DNA from 3 places in the Modestobacter sp. SYSU DS0511 genome. Region 1 is predicted to be linked to each of the others. Evidence: riboswitches for the same ligand, from Rfam matches in the RefSeq annotation. Region 1 holds a riboswitch; each other region holds the start of a gene.
What was found. Region 1 has a riboswitch for cyclic di-AMP ahead of ACI783_RS16930 (C40 family peptidase). Riboswitches for the same ligand answer to the same signal wherever they lie in the genome.
Positions count from the first base shown of each region.

Region 2: another riboswitch for cyclic di-AMP. It lies ahead of ACI783_RS00875 (LysM peptidoglycan-binding domain-containing protein); the one in region 1 lies ahead of ACI783_RS16930 (C40 family peptidase).
Region 3: another riboswitch for cyclic di-AMP. It lies ahead of ACI783_RS08525 (NlpC/P60 family protein); the one in region 1 lies ahead of ACI783_RS16930 (C40 family peptidase).

Region 1 is NZ_JBJGZY010000041.1:25,396-29,598, forward strand. Features, by position in the region: gene ACI783_RS16925 (DUF222 domain-containing protein) at 10-1,293, opposite strand; cyclic di-AMP (ydaO/yuaA leader) riboswitch at 1,715-1,859, shown strand; gene ACI783_RS16930 (C40 family peptidase) at 1,877-2,419, shown strand; gene ACI783_RS16935 (DUF2267 domain-containing protein) at 2,468-2,854, opposite strand; gene ACI783_RS16940 (FAD-binding oxidoreductase) at 2,926-3,366, opposite strand; gene ACI783_RS16945 (thiamine pyrophosphate-requiring protein) at 3,369-4,203, opposite strand, start outside.
Region 2 is NZ_JBJGZY010000001.1:190,570-194,772, forward strand. Features, by position in the region: gene ACI783_RS00865 (MFS transporter) at 1-454, shown strand, start outside; gene ACI783_RS00870 (ester cyclase) at 497-871, opposite strand; cyclic di-AMP (ydaO/yuaA leader) riboswitch at 1,557-1,713, shown strand; gene ACI783_RS00875 (LysM peptidoglycan-binding domain-containing protein) at 1,776-2,630, shown strand; gene ACI783_RS00880 (hypothetical protein) at 3,366-4,157, shown strand.
Region 3 is NZ_JBJGZY010000013.1:16,698-20,900, forward strand. Features, by position in the region: gene ACI783_RS08515 (phytoene desaturase family protein) at 1-1,463, opposite strand, end outside; gene ACI783_RS08520 (GNAT family N-acetyltransferase) at 1,460-1,918, opposite strand; cyclic di-AMP (ydaO/yuaA leader) riboswitch at 2,356-2,525, shown strand; gene ACI783_RS08525 (NlpC/P60 family protein) at 2,541-3,665, shown strand; gene ACI783_RS08530 (DUF3817 domain-containing protein) at 3,844-4,191, shown strand; gene ACI783_RS08535 (serine hydrolase domain-containing protein) at 4,201-4,203, shown strand, end outside.

The DNA of each region.
Region 1 (4,203 bases):
GCGAGCAGGTCAGGTGAGCAGTGGGCCGATGAGGATCTCGGTGCCGTCGGGCCGGAAGGTGCGCCACCGGCCGTCGGGTTGCCGCTCGACCCGGAAGCCGTGGTGGACCTTCGTGTGATGCCGTTCGCACAGCAGAGCGGAGTTGGTCAACGACGTCTCGCCGCCGTGCAGCCAGTGGATCAGGTGGTGCACATCGCACCACCAGGTCGGGGCACCGCAGCCGGTGAACACACACCCCTTGTCCCGCCGTTCCACCGCCTTGCGGAGTCCGGGGGTGACGACCCGGTGGTTCCGCCCCAGGTCCAGCGGGGTGCCGTCGGGGCCCATCACGATCCGGGAGATGCTCCCGTCGCAGGCCAGCCAGCGGGCACGGGCGGCGGAGATGCTGGCACCGAACCCGGTCTGCGCGGCGCCGGGGCCAGTGGCCGGATCGACTGCATCGTCCAGGTCCAGCTGCAGCACCACGTGCGGCTTCACCGTCCGCAGCGTCGGCAGGCCACCGGAGGCGAGCTGGTTGTCGCAGAGCTGCACGAACGCATCAGCCTGCTGCTGCGCGCGGGTGCGGGTGTCGCCCTTGGGCCGGTTGGCCTGCACGATCGACTCGATCGCCGCCTGCAGCTTCTCCCCACCCACCGCGTCCAGGTCGAACCGGCCGGTGACGCTGCCGTCAGCGTGCTTGGCCATCGACAGCCGCCGCCCCTCCGTGGGGTCAGGCTCGGGCCCGTCGGGGTCCAGCGCCTCGATGAACGCCCGCACCGCCACCCCGAGCGAGGCGTGCGGCGCCTCCCGAGCCACATCCGCCCACGCGGTGTCGAACGCGCCCAGGTCGATCCCCTGCTCCTGAGCACGCGCCCGCTCCGGTTCCCCCACCGCGCTCGCCACGACGTCGACCTGCGCGGCGGTGACCTCCCCGGCAGCGAACCCCGCAGCCAGCGCCGGCAGGTGCTCCAACACCCGGCCGGCCCGCACCACCCGCGACGCCTCGCCCGCCGACAACCACCGGTGCCCGATCAGCCACGACCGCATCGACGCCAACCCGTCGCGCTCGACGGCCTGCGCGAGCTCGGCATGCCGCACCGTGCGGGCCAGCTCCGCCGCCACCCGGTTCTGCAGCCGCACCAGCTCGCCCACCCTGTCCAGCAGCTCACCATCGCCGAACGCGTGCAGGTCCTCGGCCGCCAGCGCGTCCAACGCCGACTGCAACGGCGACCCGAACAGCCCCTCCAGGTCATCCGGGGACAGCTCCGCGACCACGTTCGGCGCAAGGGGGTCCAGCGTCATCGAGTCGCTCACGGACACCTCCCCGTCATTCGAACGTACGTTCGAATACTACTGCGATCGGCGCCTCACCACCACCCGAACCAGCAGGTCAAACGCCTGTCCACAGGTCAGACAACCCCCTTGACGGCAGCGGCCCGACCGCTCACGACCGAGCCATCTCCCAAGGGTCGGGCCGTTCGCCAGCTGGTTAGGTCGTGAACACGAAGCGTCGTCACGCGCCGTCCATTCATCAGTTCGCAACGTCCCGAGACACGCCGGGGACAGCTTCACGTTTGCCACGGTCACGACGGCGAGTCGCAGTCGGAGACCGTCCGGATCCGGCCGACGACGGCGGCTGCGGACCACCAGATCGCCACCTAGCGTCGTCGCGGCCGACCGGGTCCGACCGTCACCGCACCTGGTGACACCCGGACGGCACCGCCGAACCGGACGTCGGCCGCGCATGCTGCAGCCGTCGCCCGGACCGGGGACCCACCGCAGTTCTGGGGTGAAGCTCGGCCGCACGCACGTGTGGCCGTGCCGGGCGAGTTCCCCGCCCGAACCCGTCAGCTAACTCGGTAGGCGGTTGAGGAGAACAAGGAGAACTCGTCGTTCCATGACGGCCCTGCGCACCACCTCTGCTCGTCGTTCCACCCGCTCGGCGGCCAAGGGCGCGCTGATCGCGTTGCTCACCGGCGCCGGCGTGGTGCTCACCCCGCTCGCCGCCCAGGCCAACGCCGGGGGCGCCGCCCCGCCGGCCCCGGCCCCGGCTCCGATCGCCGCGCCGGTCGCGGCCGCGGCCGCACCGACCTCCGCCGCCCAGGTGGTCATCGACACCGCGATGGCCCAGCTCGGCAAGGCCTACGTGTGGGCCGGGGCCGGTCCGAACGTCTACGACTGCTCGGGCCTGACCCAGTTCGCCTTCCGGGCGGCCGGCGTCGACCTGCCGCACTCGTCGCGGATGCAGTCCACGATGGGCGTGCACGTCGACCGGGCGCACCTGCAGCCCGGTGACCTGGTCTTCTACTACTCCCCCGTCGGGCACGTGGGCATCTACCTGGGCGACGGGCTGATGGTCCACGCCCCCAGCGCCGGTGACGTGGTCCGCGTCGCCAGCATCGACATGTGGGGCTACAACACCGCGCGTCGGCTGGTCTGAGTTCCGCCCCTCCGGGTCGCCACGGCGACCCGGAGGGGCGGCAGGCCGTCAGTGGTGCGCGTTCTCGGTGTGCGTGAGGTCGCCGTAGTCGTCGGGGAGCTGGTCGAGCACGTGCAGGTACTCGGCGCCCACCGCCTCGCGGAGCCCGGCGGTGACCGCACGCGCGTGCTGCCGCGCCTGCTCCGGGGTGCAGCCCTGCCCCTCGAGTTCGGCGACACGGCCGTAGAACTCGGTCAGGCCGAAGCGCTCGACCGACCCGTCGGTGGGCATCGCCGAGGCGAGCTCGGGCGGCAGCTGGGCGGCCAGGTCCTTCGCCTCGGTCGACAACCGCTGCCCGAGCACGGTCAGGGTGGCCCGGACGGCCTGCTCGGCGTGCTCGTGATCGGGGATCCGGGCCGACTGCTGCACCGCGGACACGAACTCCTGCGTCTTCATCTCGTCCTCCCGTCTGTCGTTCCTGCTGGTCCGGAGCGCGCTCGTCGCGCGTCCGGTCTCGGGTCCGGCGGTCAGCCGACCCGGAGGTCGTCGAGCTCACCGGCGCGCAGGGTCAGCCCCAGGCCGGGCTCCACCACGCACCGGCGTCCGTCGATGTCGAGGGACTCCAGCCGGTGGCAGTACCGGCTCCAGTCCAGGACGACGGCGGCGTTCGTCGTCTGCCCGGACAGGCTGGTGCCGCCGCCCCGGGACAGCAACGGGACGCCGTGTTCCCGGCAGACCGCCGCGGCCTCGACGGCGGCGTCGACCGTGCGCGGTTCGACCACGCCCAGCGGCGGGACCCGGTAGTTGGACGCGTCGGTCGAGTAGGCAGCGCGGGTGCCGGCGTCGAACCGGACCTCGCCGTCGACGCGCCGGCGCAGGTCAGCGTCCAGCGCCGACACGTCGACCCGGGAGTCGTCCGCCCCGTCCCACGGCCGGACGGTCGGCGATGGGAGGTGTGCGGTCGACATGGTCAGCTCCGGTTGGGCAGGAACTCCTGCATCTTGTTCTTGGTGCCCTGCTTGACCACGCCCCAGGCGTCCTCGTCGCCCTTGAGCAGCGACTTCGCGGTGTCGGTCATCTGCTCGAGCGTCGCGTGCGGCGGGATCGGCGGAACGTCGGCGTCGACGTGCACGTCGAGCAGCGCCGGCCGGCCGGCAGCCAGCGCACAGTCCCAGGCCGGGCCGACCTGCTCCGGGTCGTCGACCGTGATCGCCTCGAAGCCCAGCCCGGCGGCGAAGTCGGCGTAGGAGACCTCGGGCAGCGTCTGCGAGTCGGCGAACTTCGGCGCCCCGCCCATCGCCCGCATCTCCCAGGTGACCTGGTTGAGGTCGTTGTTGTGCAGCACCGCGACCACCAGGCGCGGGTCGCGCCACTCCTGCCAGTAGTGGGCGATCGTGAGCAGCTCGGCCAGGCCGTTCATCTGCATGGCGCCGTCACCGGCGAAGGCGATGACCGGTCGGTCGGGGTGGCCGAACTTGGCGCCGATTCCGTACGGCACGCCCGGGCCCATGGTGGCCAGGGTGCCGGACAGTGAGCCGCGGTTGTCCGGGCCGAAGCGCAGGTGCCGGGCGTACCAGTTGGCGGCGGAGCCGGAGTCGGCGGTGATGATGGCGTTGCCGGGCAGCCGGCCGTTCAGCTCGGAGAACAGCCGCATCGGGTTGACCGGATCGGCGTCGGTGTTCGCCCGCTTCTCCATGATCTCCCACCAGCGGCGGATGCCGTCCTCGATGCCCTCGCGCCAGGACCGGTCCTGCTTGCGCTCCAGCAGCGGGATGAGCGCGCGCAGCGTGGTGGCCGCATCGCCG
Region 2 (4,203 bases), on a different contig from region 1:
CGTGCTGGCAGCGACGTCCGCGGTCGGCGGGGTCGCGGCGGGCCTGCTGCTGGGCCGGCGCACCTCGTGGGTGCGGCAGACCCGGGTCCTGGTGGGGTCCGGCGCCGTCTTCGGCCTCGCCATCTGCGCGCTGGCGATCGCGCCCAACGCCTACGTCGCAGTGGTCGTGCTCCTCGCCGTCGGCGCGTCGATGCTCGGCTTCCAGACCACCAACCAGTCGCAGCTCATCGCCCTGTCGGACATGGAGTACCACGGGCGGGTGCAGGGGCTGATCATGCTCAGCTTCAGCGCGTTCGGCATCGCCGCACTCCCGCTGGGCCTGCTCGCCGACCTCATCGGCCTGCGGTGGACGCTGATCGGGATGGGCGCCGGCGTGCTCGCCTTCGTCGCCCTGTACGCGGTCCTCAGCCGGCGCCGGATGGCCGGCGCGAACCGGCTGCGCGACCTGGGCTGAGCTCCCGGCGCGCCGGAGTCCCGGTCCGCGCCGGGCGCGGGGTCAGCGCCAGTCGACGCCGGGCAGGGTGGCGCTCCACGACTCGGCGATCTGGCCGTCGGCGACCCGGTGCACCACCAGCCAGGTGACCACCGACGTCTGCCCGGTGTCCAGGTTGAGGCCGGTGGTGGTGGCCCGCGTCCAGATCCGGTCCTCGGCGGTCACCTGGTCGTCGACGGTGGTCGCGGGGTCGTGCAGCAGTTGCCAGGACTCGCGCACCTCGCGCTTGAACTGGGCACGGGTCAGCGACCGGGTACCGGCCGAGGAGTGCCGCACGTAGGGCTCGGCGATGAGCTCGTCGATCACCGTCAGGTCGCGCCGGTTCCACAGCCCGTCCCAGTAGCGCTGGACGATCGACATCAGTGCCTGCTGGTCCACGGGGCGATGCTAGGGCCGCCGCGCGGCGGAAGGCGCAGTCGCTCCCGGCGGAGACGTCCCGCTCGTTCGGCCCGGACCTGATGTCCGCGGCCGCGGCGGGTAGTGCCCGGAGAGCGTCGACCTACTGGAGGGGAAACGGACATGGGCCTCATCTCCGGACTCATCAAGGCCAACCTGCTCAAGCGACTGCTGAGCCGCTTCACCGGCGGTCGGCGGGCCTGATCGCCGATCCGGCGACCGCGCCCCGCCGCCGAGCGGCCCGGACGGCCCCGGCCGACCTCCTTCCCGAGGAGGACGGCCGGGGCCGTTCCCGTCTCCCCGCCGGTGGCCGGGCACCTGGACCGACCGCCGCCGACGCCCGCCGAGGTCGCCGTGGCACGCGCGCCGAGTGACTGCGGTGGGTCACGACATACCGACGGAAAGTAGGTCGAGTCTGCAACCAAACCCGTGAGCGGCCAGCGCCGCGCCGGTGCCCACCGCTGGCGTGCGGGCAGGTCGCGAGCGGCGGAAAGCGCAGGCCAGGCGCGTCCGGCGGCCGCCGAGGAGGTACGTCGGCGGCCTTGCGGCCCTCCCCGTTCCAGAGCCCGGTGGAGGCGACCGGGGGACTGCCGTGGCCGATCGCCGTCTGCCTACCGTGCGCTCGTCCACCGAATGCGGAGGACCCCGGATGGCGGCCCGCCGAACCTGCCCACCGTCACCGGACCAGACGACACGACGGGCAGGCGCGGGGGACCCACCTCGCAGCACCGGGCCTCCGGGCCCTGGGGTGAAGCCGCATCCGCGGCCGGGCAGCTCTCGCCCGAACCCGACAGCTAACTCCGCAGGCGGTGAGAGGCGCACATCCATGGCACAGCGACACCCGGGACGGAACCTCCGTCCCACCCGGCGCCCGAGCATGGCGTCCGTGACCCGTCCCGCCCTGACGGTCGTGGCAGCAGTGGCCGTCCCCCTCGCGGTGGCCGCCCCGGCGCACGCCGCGGAGCACACGGTCGCTCCTGGCGACACCCTCAGCACCCTCGCCGCGGCCCACGGCACCACGTGGCAGACCATCTACGCGGACAACGCCGGCAGAGTCGGCGCCGACCCGAACCGCCTGCGCGTCGGTCAGGTGCTCACCATCGGCGGCACCGGTGCGGCACCCGCGGCTCCGGCCGTGACCCCGCAGAGCGCGTCGGGGGAGTACGTCGTCCGGGCGGGCGACACGCTCGGCAGGATCGCGGCCGCCCACGGAATCACCTGGCAGCAGGCGTACGCGCTCAACCGGGAGGTCATCGGCGCGGACCCGAACACCCTGCGGGTCGGTCAGCGACTCGCGTTCGGCGGCGCGGTGGCTGCCGCGGCGCCTCGTATCGCGGAGCGGCCGGCCAGTCGGAGTGCCGACCGTGCCGCCCCAGCCGCTCCCGCGGCTCCCGCGGCTCCGGCGGCGAGTGCGGGCGCGTACGACGTGTGGGCTCCGCACGTCCGCCCCGTCGTCCAGGAGGTCGCCGAGCGGTTCGGCGTCGGGACGGTCGTGACCCGGCCCGGCCACAGCCCGACGCAGGACCTCGCGGCCGACTTCATGGTCCACACGGACCAGGCCAAGGGAGACGCCGTCACCCAGTACGTCATCGACAACGCCGCCCGGTTCCGGGTCGAGTACGTGATCTGGCAGCAGCGGATCTACCAGGTCCGTACGGGCACGTGGCAGGGCATGGCGGACCGGGGGTCGCCCACCGCCAACCACATGGACCACCCGCACGTGTCGTTCCTGCCCGGCTGACACCCGCCGTGGTGGCCCGCTGAGGCCGGACCGTCGACGAGGCGCCCCTGCCCGGCTGTGACCGGGCAGGGGCGTTCGTCCGACCCGGCGCCCGGCTGACGGTCCCCGCGGTGGGACCGGCTGCGCGGGTGATGCGAGGACCCGGCCGGCGCTCTCCCGGGCTCGGCACCCGGTTGCGGCCCGCGCCGTAGCAGCCCCCGCAGAGCGCGTGCCCGCTCAGCACCCCGGGATGACCGCCGACGACGTCGCTCCGGCGCGCCGCGCCCGGAGGCCGCCCGGCGCGCGTGGACGCACCCGGCGGGTGGCCCTCGCGCACGATGGTCGAGACCCGCGGTCGCACCGTCCCGACGCCCGATGTGCGTCCCGGACGTCGGTGGGAGCGCATCGGCGAGGATGGCCCGATGCCGAGCACACGAGCAGGCGGCGGCCCTGCCGACGGGCCCACGGCGCCACTGCGCTTCTGGGACCGGCATCCGCGCCTGGTGCTGGGGCTGAAGACGGCCGTGGCGGCCGCGCTCGCGTGGGCGCTGGCCACCCCCTCCCGGAGCCGCTCGCCGACTACCCCTTCTACGCCCCCCTCGGAGCCGTGGTCACGTCCGCGGTGACGCTGGCCGGATCGGTCCGCGAGTCGGCGGAGGTGACGCTGGCGCTCGTCGTGGGCGGGGTGCTCGGGATGGTGCTGACCGAGCTCCCGATGCCCGACGTGGTCGCACTCTCCGTTGCGGTAGGGTCGGCATGCTGCTCGGGACGTGGCGGCGGCTGGGCAACGCCGGCAGCTGGGTCCCGACCACGGCCTTGTTCGCGCTGGTCTTCGGGGGGAACGACCCGACCGGGTACGTCCTCGCGCTCGTCGGTCTGGTGCTGCTGGGCGCCCTGGTGGGGCTGGGGGTGACCGTGGCCTTCCCGCCCGTCCCTCTCGGCCCGGCCCAGACGGAGATGCACCGGCTGCGGGAGACGCTGGCGGGGCAGCTCGCCGACCTCGCCGACGGGCTGCAGCGGGACCACCCGCCGAGCCGGCACGAGTGGCGCGACCGGATGCGTGCGGTCGACCCGGTCCTCGACCAGATGCGCTCGGCGGTCCAGCAGGCCGGCGAGGCCCGGCGCGGCAACCGACGGGTGAGGAGGTACCAGTCGGACGCCGACCGGCTCTACGCGCAGGCGCGTGCTCTGGAGGGCCTGGCCCTCCTGATCGAGGACCTGACCCAGCTGATCGCCGACACGGAGGTCGCCGAGAACGACCGGGTGGCGCTGGGCCCCTCCCTCCGCCGGCCGGCGGCTGCGGCTCTGGCCCAGCTGGGCGAGGTGCTGCGCAGCATGAGCGGTCCGAGCGCGGACCCAGAGGACACCCGGAAGGGCTACGAGGCCCTGCACCGGTTGGTCGACGAGCTCCGGGCGGCTCGGCGGGAGACCGAGGACGATCTCTTCACCGCCAGCAGCATCGTCGAGGGCATTCGGCGGTGCCTGGCCGCAGTGGTGCCGCAGGAGCTCGCCGAGGACGAGGACCGAGCCCACCCGGTGGAACGCTGAGCGGGCCGCCCGAGGCCTGGCTCGCGCAGCAGCTCAGCCGGTCACT
Region 3 (4,203 bases), on a different contig from region 1:
ACCACCCGCGGGTGCGCCGTCGCCACGCCCCAGGTGCCGGCCTGCTCCGGGTCGGTGGCCACCGGCCAGGAGAGGTCGCCGTGGAAGATGTGCCCGCCCGGCATCGCCAGCGCGGCCTCGACGTCCAGGGGTGAGGCCGCCTGCAGGCACGGCCGGCCCTCGGCGTCGGTGGCCAGGCAGTCGGCCAGCGGTTCGGTGAGGTGGTCGTCGAGCTGCGCGACCACCCGGCGCACCGCCTCCTCGCGGGTGCCCACCGGGTCGGTCGCGTAGAGCTCGGCCGGGGTGTGCAGCCCGAAGAGGGTCAGCGTGTGCAGCCCGGTCGCCCCGGTGATCGACGGGTCGGTCAGCGAGTGGCAGTACACCTCGAACGGGACGACGTCGGGCAGCCGCCCGGCGGCGGCCTGGGCGTAGGCGGCGTCGATGGCCGACGCGGACTCGTCGACGTGCACGGTCCCGCTGAACACCCGGTGCGGGTCGTCCCCGGAGCGCAGCCCGGGCAGCCGCCGCAGCACCATGTTGACCTTGAGCTGCGAGCCCGAGGGCCGTGGCGTGGCCGGCGCGCCGAGCAGCTCGTCGAGCACGGCCGGCGCGGCGCCGCCCACCACGTGCCCGGCGTCGGCCGCGTGCGCCGTCCCCTCGTCGTCGGTCCAGTGCACCGTGACCCCGTCGGCGCGGGCCTCGATCGCGGTGGCGGTGGCCCGGGTGACCAGCCGGGCGCCCGCCGCGCGGGCGGCGGTGGCGATCGCGCCGCTGACCGCGCCCATGCCGCCCACCGGCACCCGCCAGCGGCCGGTGCCGTTGCCGACCAGGTGGTAGAGGAAGCAGCGCCCGGCCAGCCCGTCGGCCGCGTGCACGTCGGCGAAGGTGCCGATCAGGCCGTCGGTGAGGACGATGCCGCGCACGTCGTCGTCGGACAGGTGGTCGGCGACGACGTCGGCCAGCGGACGCTCGCGCAGGTCGCGCCAGATGCCCGGGTCGCGCAGCCGGCCGGCGAGCTCCGCCTCGCTGGGCAGCGGCTCGGTGAACGTGGGCGCCAGGTCCTCGGCCAGGGTGGCCAGCCGGCCGTAGAACCGCTGCCAGCCGGCCAGCTCGGCGTCCCCGCCGGTGAGCGCGCGGAAGGACGCCGCCGTCGCCGGCCCCTCGTCCCGCTCGACCAGCAGGCTCCGGTGCCGGCCGTGGCGGCGCAGCGGCGTCCAGGACGCGACCGCGCGGTCCCGCAGGTCCAGCGGCAGGCCCAGGTCGGTGACGATCCGGTCGGGCAGCAGGCTGACCAGGTAGGAGTACGCCGAGAGCCGGACGTCGACGCCGGGGAACACGTGCTGGCTGATGGCGGCGCCGCCGAGCACGTCCCGCTGCTCGAGCACGAGCACCGACCACCCGGCGCGCGCCAGGTAGGCGGCGGCGACCAGCCCGTTGTGCCCACCCCCGACGACGACCGCGTCGTAGCGGGCCGCGGTGCTCACGCCAGCTCCCGGGCGAGGAAGACCGCGTGCGGGTCGTCGGCGCCGACGTAGTGCCCGAACGCCTCGACCGGCCGGTAGCCCGTCGACCGGTACAGCGCGATCGCCTCCGGCTGCCGGACGCCGGTCTCCAGCCGCACCGTCGTCCACCCGCGGGTCACCGCCTCGGTCTCCAGCCCGGCGAGCAGCAGCCTGGACACCCCTCGCCCACGGGCGCCGGGGACGACGTACATCCGCTTGATCTCCGCCTCGTCCGGCCCCAGCGGGCGCAGCGCGCCGCAGCCGATCGGGGTGCCGTCGTCGTCGCGGGCGAGCAGCACCACCGCGACGTCGGCGGCGGACGGGGGCACCCCGGGTTCGCCGGCGCCGTCGTAGCGGGCGCGCAGCTCGACCTGCTGGGCGGCGGTCAGCGCGACGACGTCCGGGTCGTCCCAGGGGGCGGTGGCGAGGGTCGGCACCCGGTCATCCTGGCGCGCCGTGCTCCGGCTCCCTCTACCAGGTCCCCGGGCCAGGGCCGGCGACCGCCACGCCGGGGGAGTACCCAGCCCCTGATGCGGTGGCGGCGCGGGGTGTGGAGCCGCTGGCGGAGCGTGACGGGAAGGGGTCGGCAAGGTGCTGAGGGGCGCGGTTCGAGACCGGCGACCGCGCCGTCCGGTGCGGGATGCAGGCGCCCAGTTCAGGTCGCGTGTCGGCGTCCCGGGCGCGGGTGAGGTGGGGGGCCGTGGGCGGCGGTGACCCACAGGCCCGGCGCGCCAGTCACGCTCGGTGAGCGTGTCGCAGCACACCCACGGAGTTTCTCAACAAAATCGCAAAGGACCTTTGTCACGAGCCCATAACGCCCTTACGGTGGGCGACGGTCCGGACGGGCACCTCAGCCACCTCTCGGTGGCGACCGACCAGACCGCCGCCGAACTCCGCGGCCCGTGCACTCCGGCGGGCCAGGGGACCGGGGACCCACCGCAGCACTGGGGTGAAGCACTGAGCGGCCCGATCGGACCGCACGTGCCGGGTGTCTTCCCATCCGAACCCGTCAGCTAACTCGGTAGGCGGCACGTTGGAAGAAAGGACCACCCGCCGAACATGGCGAGTTCGCTCAACCCTGCCCGCCGCGGGTCCACTTCCCGCCGGGCCGTCGTCACCTTCTTCGCCGCCGGGGCGCTCGTCGCCACCACCCTGCTGGCTCCCGCGCCCGCCGCGGCCGAGCCCACCACCTCCGCCGAGGCGGCCACGCTGGTCGCCGAGCGCGCGCACGACCTCGAGGTCGTCACCGAGCAGTTCAACCACGCCCGCGTCGAGCTCGAGGCCACGCAGGCCGAGGTCGACGCCGCCGCCGCCCAGGTCGAGGCCGCCGAGGCCGCCCTGGCCGGCGCCCGTGACCGGGTCCGGGAGGTCGCCCGCAGCGCCTACACCGGCGACCAGCTGAGCACCCTGCAGGCGATGCTCACCAGCGAGTCCGCCGACGAGCTGATGGACCGCGTCGGCACGCTGGGCTCCATCGCCGACCACAACAACGGGATCCTGGGCGAGGCCGTCGCGGCCGACGAGCAGGCCACCGAGGCCCAGGCCGCGGCCGAGGCCGCCGCCACCGAGGCACAGGCCCAGCTGGACCGGGTCGAGCAGCAGCGCACCGACCTGAACAAGCAGATCGCCGAGTACCAGGCGATGTACGAGCGGCTCTCCGCCGCGGAGCAGGCCGCCTCCCGGGCCGAGGCCGAGCGGCGGCACGCCGCTGAGGCCGCCGCGGCCGAGCAGGCATCGGGCTCCGGCTCCGGGTCGGGTGGGGGCGGCAACGCCGCCCGCGCCGCAGCCCCGGCCGCCCAGGCCCCGTCCGCCCCGGTCGTCGCCTCCAGCGGTGCCGCGGCGACCGCGGTCAGCACCGCCATGGCCCAGCAGGGCAAGCCCTACGTCTGGGCCGCCGCCGGCCCGGGGTCGTTCGACTGCTCCGGTCTGGTGCAGTACGCCTACGCCGCCGCCGGCATCTCCCTGCCGCACTCCAGCCGGGCCCAGGCGAGCATGGGTCGTGCGGTCTCCCGCGGAGAGCTGCAGCCGGGCGACCTCATCGCCTTCCGCAGCCCGGTCAGCCACATCGGCATCTACATCGGCAACGGCCAGATGGTGCACGCGCCGACCTCCGGCGACGTCGTCAAGGTCGCCAGCATCGACGCGGTCAGCCCGATCACCGCGATGCGCCGCATCGCCGGCTGACGCCAGCGCTCCAGCACGAACACCGGTGCCCCGGTCGCCTCTCGGCGGCCGGGGCACCGGCGTCTCCGCGTCGTGCAATGGCCCCTCCCGGGTCCCGCCCTGAGCTCGCGAAGGGTGGGGAGGAGGGTCTTCATCACATCCGGGAGACTGCGGCACCGGTGGTTCGTTGTCCCCGGTCGTGGCTGCCCGACTGCTCGCCCCCGCCCCCGTCGCCCGCACGTTCCGCGTCGTCGCCGTCGCCGAGGCGGTGTCCTGGGTGCTGCTCCTCGCCGGGATGTTCGTCAAGTACGTGCCGAAGACCTCCGAGGTCGGCGTCCAGGTGTTCGGCCCGGTGCACGGTGCGGTCTTCATCGCCTACGTCGCGGTGACGCTCGTCGCCTGGCGGGTGCTCGGCTGGTCCCTCGGCACCACCGTCCTCGCGCTGGCCGCCTCGGTGCCGCCGCTGGTGACCCTCTGGTTCGAGCACTGGGCCCGCCGCACCGGCCGGCTGCCGGTGGGGGAGACCGCAGCCGTCCGGGCTGGCTAGCCTCCCGGCATG